DNA from 2 places in the Sphingomonas sp. FARSPH genome. Region 1 is predicted to be linked to the other one. Evidence: riboswitches for the same ligand, from Rfam matches in the RefSeq annotation. Region 1 holds a riboswitch; the other holds the start of a gene.

Region 1 (4,200 bases):
GCGGTGCCGGCCCGCTCCCCTCCCGGCCACCCACATCGTATCCTGATGGGTGGCCGGGAGGGGAGCGGGCCGGCACCGCAAGATGAAGGCGCCGATCCGCGCCGCTTCGGCGGGCAGGGCGCTAACGCGCTGTTAACCGGAATCGCCCGAGGGGTCGGAGTGCTTGCTCCGACCCCTTTTTCGTGGGTAGAGCTATCGACGAACACGCCCCGGTTGCGGGGGACGGGGGTTTACTATCATGAAGGCGACGATCGAACGCGCGACGCTCCTCAAGGGGCTGAGCCATGTCCAGTCGGTGGTGGAGCGCCGCAACACCATCCCCATCCTGTCGAACGTGCTGCTGGAGGCGACGGCGGAAGGCGCGCTCCGGCTGATGGCGACCGACCTCGATCTGCAGATCAACGAATCGGTGCAGGCCGCGGTCGATCAGCCGGGCGCGACGACGGTGTCGGCGCACACCTTGTTCGACATCGCGCGCAAGCTGCCCGAGGGCGCGCAGGTGCAATTGACCGCCGCGGAAGGCCGGATGACGATCGTTGCGGGCCGCGCGCGGTTCAGCCTTGGCACGTTGCCGCGCGACGACTTCCCGGTGATCGCGGAAGGCGAATTGCCGACGCAGTTCGAAATCCCGTCCGAAACGCTGAAGCAGATCATCGACAAGACGCGCTTCGCCATCTCGACCGAAGAAACGCGCTACTATCTGAACGGCATCTTCCTCCACGTCGCCGACGACGGTAGCGAGCCGGTGCTGAAGGCGGCGGCGACCGATGGCCACCGCCTCGCGCGCGTCACGTTGCCGCGGCCCGAGGGCGCGGCGGGCATGCCCGACGTGATCGTGCCGCGCAAATGCGTCGCCGAACTGCGCAAGCTGCTGGACGAGGTCGACGGCTCGGTCGGCGTGTCGCTGTCGGGCACCAAGATCCGCTTCGACCTCGGCAATGCGATCCTGACGTCGAAGCTGATCGACGGCACCTTCCCCGATTACAGCCGCGTCATCCCGACCGCGAACGACAAAATCCTGAAGCTCGATCCCAAGAGCTTCATGGAAGGCGTCGATCGCGTCTCGACGATCGCGACCGAAAAGACGCGCGCGGTGAAGATGGCGCTCGACCGCGACCGGATCACGCTGTCGGTGACCAGCCCGGAGAACGGCACCGCGGCGGAGGAAGTCCCCGGCGACTATACCGCGCTGCCGTTCGAGATCGGCTTCAACAGTCGCTATCTGCTCGACATCCTCGGCCAGATCGACAGCGACACGGTGGAGGTGCACCTGGCCGACGCCGCGGCGCCGACGCTGATCCGCGAGAACGACAAGGCGCCCGCGCTCTATGTCCTGATGCCGATGCGCGTCTGACGCTGTCCGCCCGGCGGTGTCTGCGGAGGCCGAGCGGCGCCCGGGCGGACCCGCCGGGCATGACGCTGTGGTCTACGGCGCTGACCGGCTGCGACCCTAAGGGGTCCCTGGCGATTCGCCCGCATGGGCTCGCCCTTCACCAACCTCTCGCATCCTGGGCGCGGCGTCGCCGCGCTCCCGCATGTGCGTGCCCAGACCACGATATAAAGATATAAGGATATCTTTATATCGTGGTTGACAGCGGCGGTGCGCTGGTGTTCACTTGGCGGGTCGAGGTTCCCCATCCCAGGCATGGCGATGGGGCTAAGACGGGAAGCCGGTGGTGTCCTTCGAGGACAGAGTCCGGCGCTGCCCCCGCAACTGTAAGCGGTGAGCGGCGGCTCCATTTCGTGTCACTGGGCTTTGCAACGAGCCCGGGAAGGCCGGAGCCACCGCAGCGACCCGCGAGCCAGGAGACCTGCCTTTCGACGCCATAACGTTCCTCGGACGGGGGTTCCTCCGGTGGATCGCGCGTGACGCGAAAGCCCGGGGTGCGCGCCGCCATCCGGGGCGATCCCCGCCATGCGTGCTCCTGCCCGATCCCCGCCCGCAACAGCAGGTGAGTCATGACGGATAGCGGGTTCACGTTCACGATCGGCACCATTCCCTTCGACGAGGATTATCGCCCGGCCGACGCGACGCGCGTCACCACGAACTTCGCCAATCTGGCGCGTGGGGAGCGCCGGCGGGACAATCTGCGCAACACGCTGGTGATGATCGATCGCCGGTTCAACGCGCTGATGCATTGGGACAATCCGGCCGGCGATCGTTATGCGGTGGCGCTGACCATCGTATCCGCGGCGTTGCGGATCGGGACGGACGCGGCCGATCCGGCTTTTCCGCTGATCGAGATGCTGCACACCAGCGTCACGGACCGCACCACCGGCACGGTGCACGACGGCATGGTCGGCAACAATTTCTCCTCCTACGTCCGCGATTACGATTTCAGCATCGTCCTGCCCGATCACCAGAAAGCGGGCGGGGCGCCGGCGCGGTTCGGCGAGCTGCACGGCAATCTGTTCAGGCATTTCCTGAACTCAGACGCCTACCGCACGCGCTTCCACAAGGCGCCGGTCATCTGCCTTAGCGTGTCGAGCAAGGAGATGTATCACCGCACCGCGAACGTGCATCCGATCCTGGGCGTGGAATATCGGGCGCAGACGCGTTCGACGACCGACGACTATTTCGCGAAGATGGGGATGACGGCGCGCTATTTCATGCCGCCGCACGGCGCGGCGCCGCTCGCTTTCTACCACATCGGCGACCTTGTCGGGGATTACGGCACCCTCGAACTCGCCAGCACGATCGCGGTGATGGAGACGTTCCAGAAAATCTACCGCCCCGAAATCTACAACGCCAATTCGGTCGCGGCGGAACGCTATCGACCCAGCCTGACCGACCAGGATTATTCGCTGACCCGCATTGTCTACGATCGCGAGGAGCGCAGCCGGCTCGCGGTCGAGCAGGGCCGCTATGCGCGCGACCATCTGATCGTGCCGCACGGCGCGGCGCTGGCGCGCTGGTCCGCGACCCCCAGCCGCTGACAGCTGGCCGCTGACCGCTTTCGAACACCGACAGGATCTTTGCATCATGACCATATTGTTGCCGACGACGACCGCGGGCAGCCTGCCCAAGCCCGCCTGGCTCGCGCAGCCCGAGACCCTCTGGTCGCCGTGGAAGCTGGAGGGTGCGGCACTGGCCGCGGGCAAGCAGGACGCGCTGCGCCTCGCGCTCGACGACCAGCGGCGCGCCGGCATCACGATCGTCGGCGACGGCGAGCAGACGCGCCAGCATTTCGTCACGACCTTCATCGAACATCTGAGCGGCGTCGATTTCGACGCGCGCCGGGTGGTGCGGATCCGCGATCGCTACGACGCCAGCGTGCCGACCGTCGTCGGCGCGGTCGCGCGGCCCGCGCCGGTCTTCATCGAGGATGCCAGATTCCTGCGCGCGCAGACGGACCAGCCGATCAAATGGACGCTGCCCGGGCCGATGACGATGATCGATACGCTATACGATGCGCATTACGGCAGCCGCGAAAAGCTCGCCTGGGAATTCGCGCGGATCCTGAACGAGGAAGCGCGCGAGCTGGAGGCGGCGGGCGTCGACATCATCCAGTTCGACGAGCCCGCCTTCAACGTCTTCTTCGACGAGGCGAACGACTGGGGCATCGCGACGCTGGAACGCGCCGCGCAGGGGCTGACCGCGGAAACGGCGGTGCACATCTGCTATGGCTATGGCATCGCCGCCAATACCGAATGGAAGAAGACGCTGGGCCCGGAATGGCGCCAATATGAGCGGACCTTCCCCAATCTGCAGAAGTCCGCCATCGACATCGTCTCGCTCGAATGCCGCAATGCGCGCGTGCCGATGGACCTCCTCGAGCTCATCCGCGGCAAGAAGGTGATGGTGGGCGCGATCGACGTCGCGACCGACACGATCGAAACCGCCGAAGAGGTCGCCGAGACGCTGCGCGCCGCGTTGCGCTTCGTCGACGCCGACAAGCTCTATCCTGCGACCAATTGCGGCATGGCGCCGCTGTCGCGCGCGGTCGCGCGTGGCAAGCTGGCGGCGCTGGGCGCGGGGGCGGCGATCGTGCGCGCGGAGCTGATGCACTGATCCGCGCGCGAACGGCGTGCGGCGGGACTTGTCTTCGCGCCGAAGTTTCTTATACTGACATCATTGTCAGTAGGAGTCGCAAGTCCCCATGGCCAAGCTTCCCCCCTTCCCCGGCACCACCGGTCGCCGCGCGTGGCGCACCGCCTTCGATGCGCTCGGCAAGCTGCTCGCCAACGGCGACGACACGG
Region 2 (4,200 bases), 800 kb from region 1:
CGGCGCGGGCGAGATCGCCGCCGCCACGGCGGCGAGCGCGCGCGCACTGCGTCTGCGTCCCGGCGATCCCGTGGCGCTGACGCTCGTCGCGCAGCTGACGCGGACGCGCTACGGCCTCGTCGCGGCGTTGCCCTGGTTCGAGGCGGCGCTGAAGCGCGACGCCTATTTTTACCCCGCGCTGGTCGATTATGCCGCGGCGCTGGGCGATGCCGGTCGTTATCGCGACATGCTGGCGGCGAGCCGCCGCGCGCTCGCCGCGCGGCCGGGCAGCGCGCCGCCGCTCTACCTGCAGGCGGTGCTGGCGACCCGCGCCGGGCGCGGCGAGCTTGCCCGCGACCTGTTGCAGAAGGCGGGCGGGGCGCAATCGGGCCTGTCCGGTGCGGCGCTCGTCGCGGGCGCGCTCGATTACAGCGGCGGTCGCTACGAACGCGCGATCGACGCGTGGCGGCAGGTCGCCACCGGCCAGCCGCTCAACGTCGCGATGCGTCGCCTGCTCGCCGCTGCGTTGCTCCGGTCGGGCGATGCGCCCGGCGCGATCGCGATGCTGGCGCCCGTCGTCGCGCGGGCGGACGCCGACACCTATTCGTTGACCATCGCCGCGCGCGCGCACGAGCGGACCGGCGACCGCGCGAGCGCGGCGATGTTGCTCGATCGCGCGGCGAACGGCCCGCGCGGCGCGTCCGGGGTCTTCGCCAGCGATCAGGGCGTCGCCGCGCGCGTCGCCGATGCCGCCGCCGCGCCCGACGATCCCAATTACGTGCTCGGCGTCCTCCGCGCGCAGCTGACCGCGGGCGATGTTGCCGGCGCGGTCGCGCGCGCCCGCGCCCTCGTCGCGCAGGCGCCGGGCGCGCCCGCACCGCTGCTCGCGCTCGGCGACGCGCTGGCGATCGGCGGCCGCTATGCGGAAGCCGCGCCCGTCTATGCGCGTGCCGCCGACCTTGCCTTCGACGAGCCGACGATGCTGCGCGTCGTCGATGCCTGGGGCCGCGCCGGGAACCCTCGCGCCGCGGCGGCGGCGCTGTCGCTGTATCTCCAGCAGAATCCGCAGAGCCTCGTCGGCCTGCGCCTGCTCGGCCATTGGCAGGTGGCGAGCGGCGACGCCGATGCCGCGATCGAGACGCTGGAGGCGGTGCGCCGCCTCGCCGGCAACCGTGACGCAGGACTGCTCGCCGACCTCGCCGCCGCCTATGCGGCGTCCGGCGATGGCGACGTCGCGCGGCTTTATGCCCGCGCCGCCTATCGCCTCGCGCCGATGAACGCGGGCGTGTGCGACGCCTATGCGCACGCGCTCGCTGCGGCGGGGGATGCCGATGGCGCGCGCCAGCTTGCGGTCAAGGCCCGGTCGCTCGCCCCCACCGACCCGGTGATCGCGGACCACGCCCGCCGCATTCTGGGCTAAGCGGCCGGCCCGTCGCCATTTCGCGTCGTTCAGAAGAACGGCGCTTCGCCATGGCCCGGCACCAACGGGGAACGTCCGTGCTCCTGCGAACGCAGGAGCCCAGGGCCGAACGCGATAGCCTATGGGGCTCTGGGTTCCTGCGTTCGCAGGAACACCCTTGGTCGAAAAGGGCCTTCGCCCGGTTCAGATTCCCGGCGACTTGCTCTATCGCCCTGCCATGGCCGATCCCCTCGACCGCATCGCTGCCGCGCTCGAGCGGCTGTCCCCGCCGCCCGCGCCCGCGGCGGACCCGCTAGCGCATCCCGCCTATGTCTGGCGCGACGGCGCGCTCGCGGCGGCGCGCGCCTTTGCGCCGCTGCCGCTCGCGATGCTGCATGGCGTCGATGCGCAGAAGGCCGCGCTGGTCGCCAACCTGACCCGCCTCGCCGGCGGGCATGCCGCGCAGGACGTGTTGCTCTGGGGCGCGCGCGGCACGGGCAAGTCGGCGTTGGTCAAGGCCGCGGTCGGCGATCTGCAGGCCGCGTCCGCGGCCATCGCGCTGGTCGAGGTCGCCGCCGATCGCCTCGCCGACCTGCCCGCGCTGTTCGCCGCGCTCGCGGCCCAGCCGCGCGCCTTCGCCGTCTTCCTCGACGACATCGGCTTCGACGTGGCGGCGGACGCGCGCATCCTGCGCTCGCTGCTCGAAGGGGGGGCGGAGGCGCGGCCCGCCAACACGCGGCTGATCGTCACCTCCAACCGCCGCCACCTGATCGTCCGCGACATCGCCGAACAGGCGAGCGCGATCAATCCGCGCGACAGTATCGACGACCAGCTCGCGCTCGCCGACCGCTTCGGGCTCAGCCTCGGCTTCCACGTCGTCGACCAGGACGGTTATCTGGCGATCGTGCGCGGCTATGCCGATGCGTACGATCTGCCTTTCGACGCATCGGACGCGGTGCAATGGGCGACGCGGCGCGGCAGCCGGTCGGGGCGCGTCGCATGGCAATATGTCGTCGAACTCGCCGGGCGCGCGGGCAAGGCACTGCAGCCGCATTGACGCGGGGCTCCGTGCGCCCGTAAAGGCCGAAACCGTGAATGGTCCCCGGAGACGGGGTGAAAAGGGAAGTCCGGTGCGCGTTCGTGCGAACGCAAGCCCGGCGCTGCCCCCGCAACTGTGACCGGATAGCGGTCCCTCCACGATGCCACTGGGCGTAAAGCCCGGGAAGGCGGAGGGACATGCGACGACCCGGGAGCCAGGAGACCTGCCCTTCACCGTCGATCCACTGTGCGGACGGGGTGTGCCGGACAGCCGAAGGGGGGACCTTCGTGAGCGAACGACATCCGCCGCGTGCGAATGGTCGCGCGCGGGACACGAAGGATGTGGATGGAATGACTGCTGCCCGTTTTCTGACCGCCGCCGGCGCGTGCGCGCTCGCCGTGGCCTTTGCCGCGCCTACGACGGCGCAGGTGGCGCCCGCCGCCGACAAGAGCGACGACGTCATCGTCACCGCCGCGCGCGTCGCGCAGCCCGCCACCGAGGTCGGCCAGGCGGTGACCGTCGTCACCCGCGACGAGATCGACCGCCGCCAGACCGTCTCGGTCGCCGACCTGCTTTCGACCACCCCCGGCGTCACCGTAACGCGCAACGGCAGCCTCGGCGGCTTCACCGGCGTGCGGCTGCGCGGCGCGGAGGCGGAACAGACCCTGGTCGTGATCGACGGCGTGCGCGTCAACGATCCGTCCTCGCCCGGCGGCGGCTTCGACTTTGCGAACCTGCTGTCCGCCAGCGTCGCGCGGATCGAGGTGTTGCGCGGCCCCAATTCCGTCCCCTGGGGCAGCCAGGCGATCGGCGGCGTCGTCAACGTCATCACCGAAGAGCCGACCGATCGCCTCGCGGCGCGCGGCAGCGTCGAATACGGCTATGCCGACACGCTCTATGCGCAGGGCGGCCTGTCGGGTCGCAGCGGCGCGGTGTCCGCCGCGCTGACCGGCGGCTATCTGCGCAGCGACGGCATCTCGTCGGCGGCGATCGGCACGGAGCGCGACGGCTATCGCCAATATGGCGCGACGGGCCGCGTCGGCGTCGCCCTCACCGACGGCGTCGGCATCGACCTGCGCGGCTATTGGGCGAACAGCAGGACCGAGACCGACGGCTATCCCGCGCCGCTCTACATCTTCGCCGACGATCCCAGCTATTCGACCGCGAACGAGCTGTACGGCTATGCCGGCGTCCACGCCAATTTCGGCACGTTCCGCAACCGCATCGGCTTCACGATCGCCGACATCAACCGCGACACCTATGCGCGGCCCGGCGCGACGCCCTCGCCCTTCCGCGGCCGGTCGGAACGCTACGAATATCAGGGCGATTATCAGCCGATCGACCAGGTCCGCGTCGTCGGCGGCGTCGAGCATGAAACCAGCCGCTACCGCGACGCCAGCCTTCGCCGCTCGGTCGGCATCACGTCCGTCTATGGCGAACTGATCGTAAAGCCGGTGCAGGTGCTGACGATCACCGGCGGCGTGCGCAACGACGACCACGACACGTTCGGCAACCACACCACGTTCGGTGCGGACGCCGCGCTGGCGCTGGCGACGGGCACCGTGCTGCGCGCCAGCTATGGCGAAGGGTTCAAGGCGCCGACCCTGTATCAATTGTACAGCCCGTACGGGAATACGCGCCTCGACCCCGAAACCGCGACCAACTACGATCTCGGTATCCAGCAGACCCTGCTCGCCGGGCGCGCGACGTTGGGCGCGACGTATTTCCACCGCGACACGCGCAATCAGATCAACTTCCGCGGCTGTTCGCGCGCCGAACAGGC

The links. A riboswitch is a leader RNA that binds a small molecule or an ion and turns the genes downstream of it on or off. The one in region 1 is predicted to bind cobalamin.
Region 2: another riboswitch for cobalamin. It lies ahead of DM480_RS03850 (TonB-dependent receptor plug domain-containing protein); the one in region 1 lies ahead of DM480_RS07720 (putative oxygenase MesX).

The regions. Positions count from the first base shown of each region.
Region 1 is NZ_CP029985.1:1,567,367-1,571,566, forward strand. Features, by position in the region: gene dnaN (DNA polymerase III subunit beta) at 239-1,354, shown strand; cobalamin riboswitch at 1,611-1,833, shown strand; gene DM480_RS07720 (putative oxygenase MesX) at 1,960-2,937, shown strand; gene DM480_RS07725 (methionine synthase) at 2,984-4,012, shown strand; gene DM480_RS07730 (Coq4 family protein) at 4,101-4,200, shown strand, end outside.
Region 2 is NZ_CP029985.1:767,649-771,848, reverse strand. Features, by position in the region: gene DM480_RS03860 (tetratricopeptide repeat protein) at 1-1,399, shown strand, start outside; gene DM480_RS03855 (DUF815 domain-containing protein) at 1,617-2,435, shown strand; cobalamin riboswitch at 2,458-2,662, shown strand; gene DM480_RS03850 (TonB-dependent receptor plug domain-containing protein) at 2,768-4,200, shown strand, end outside.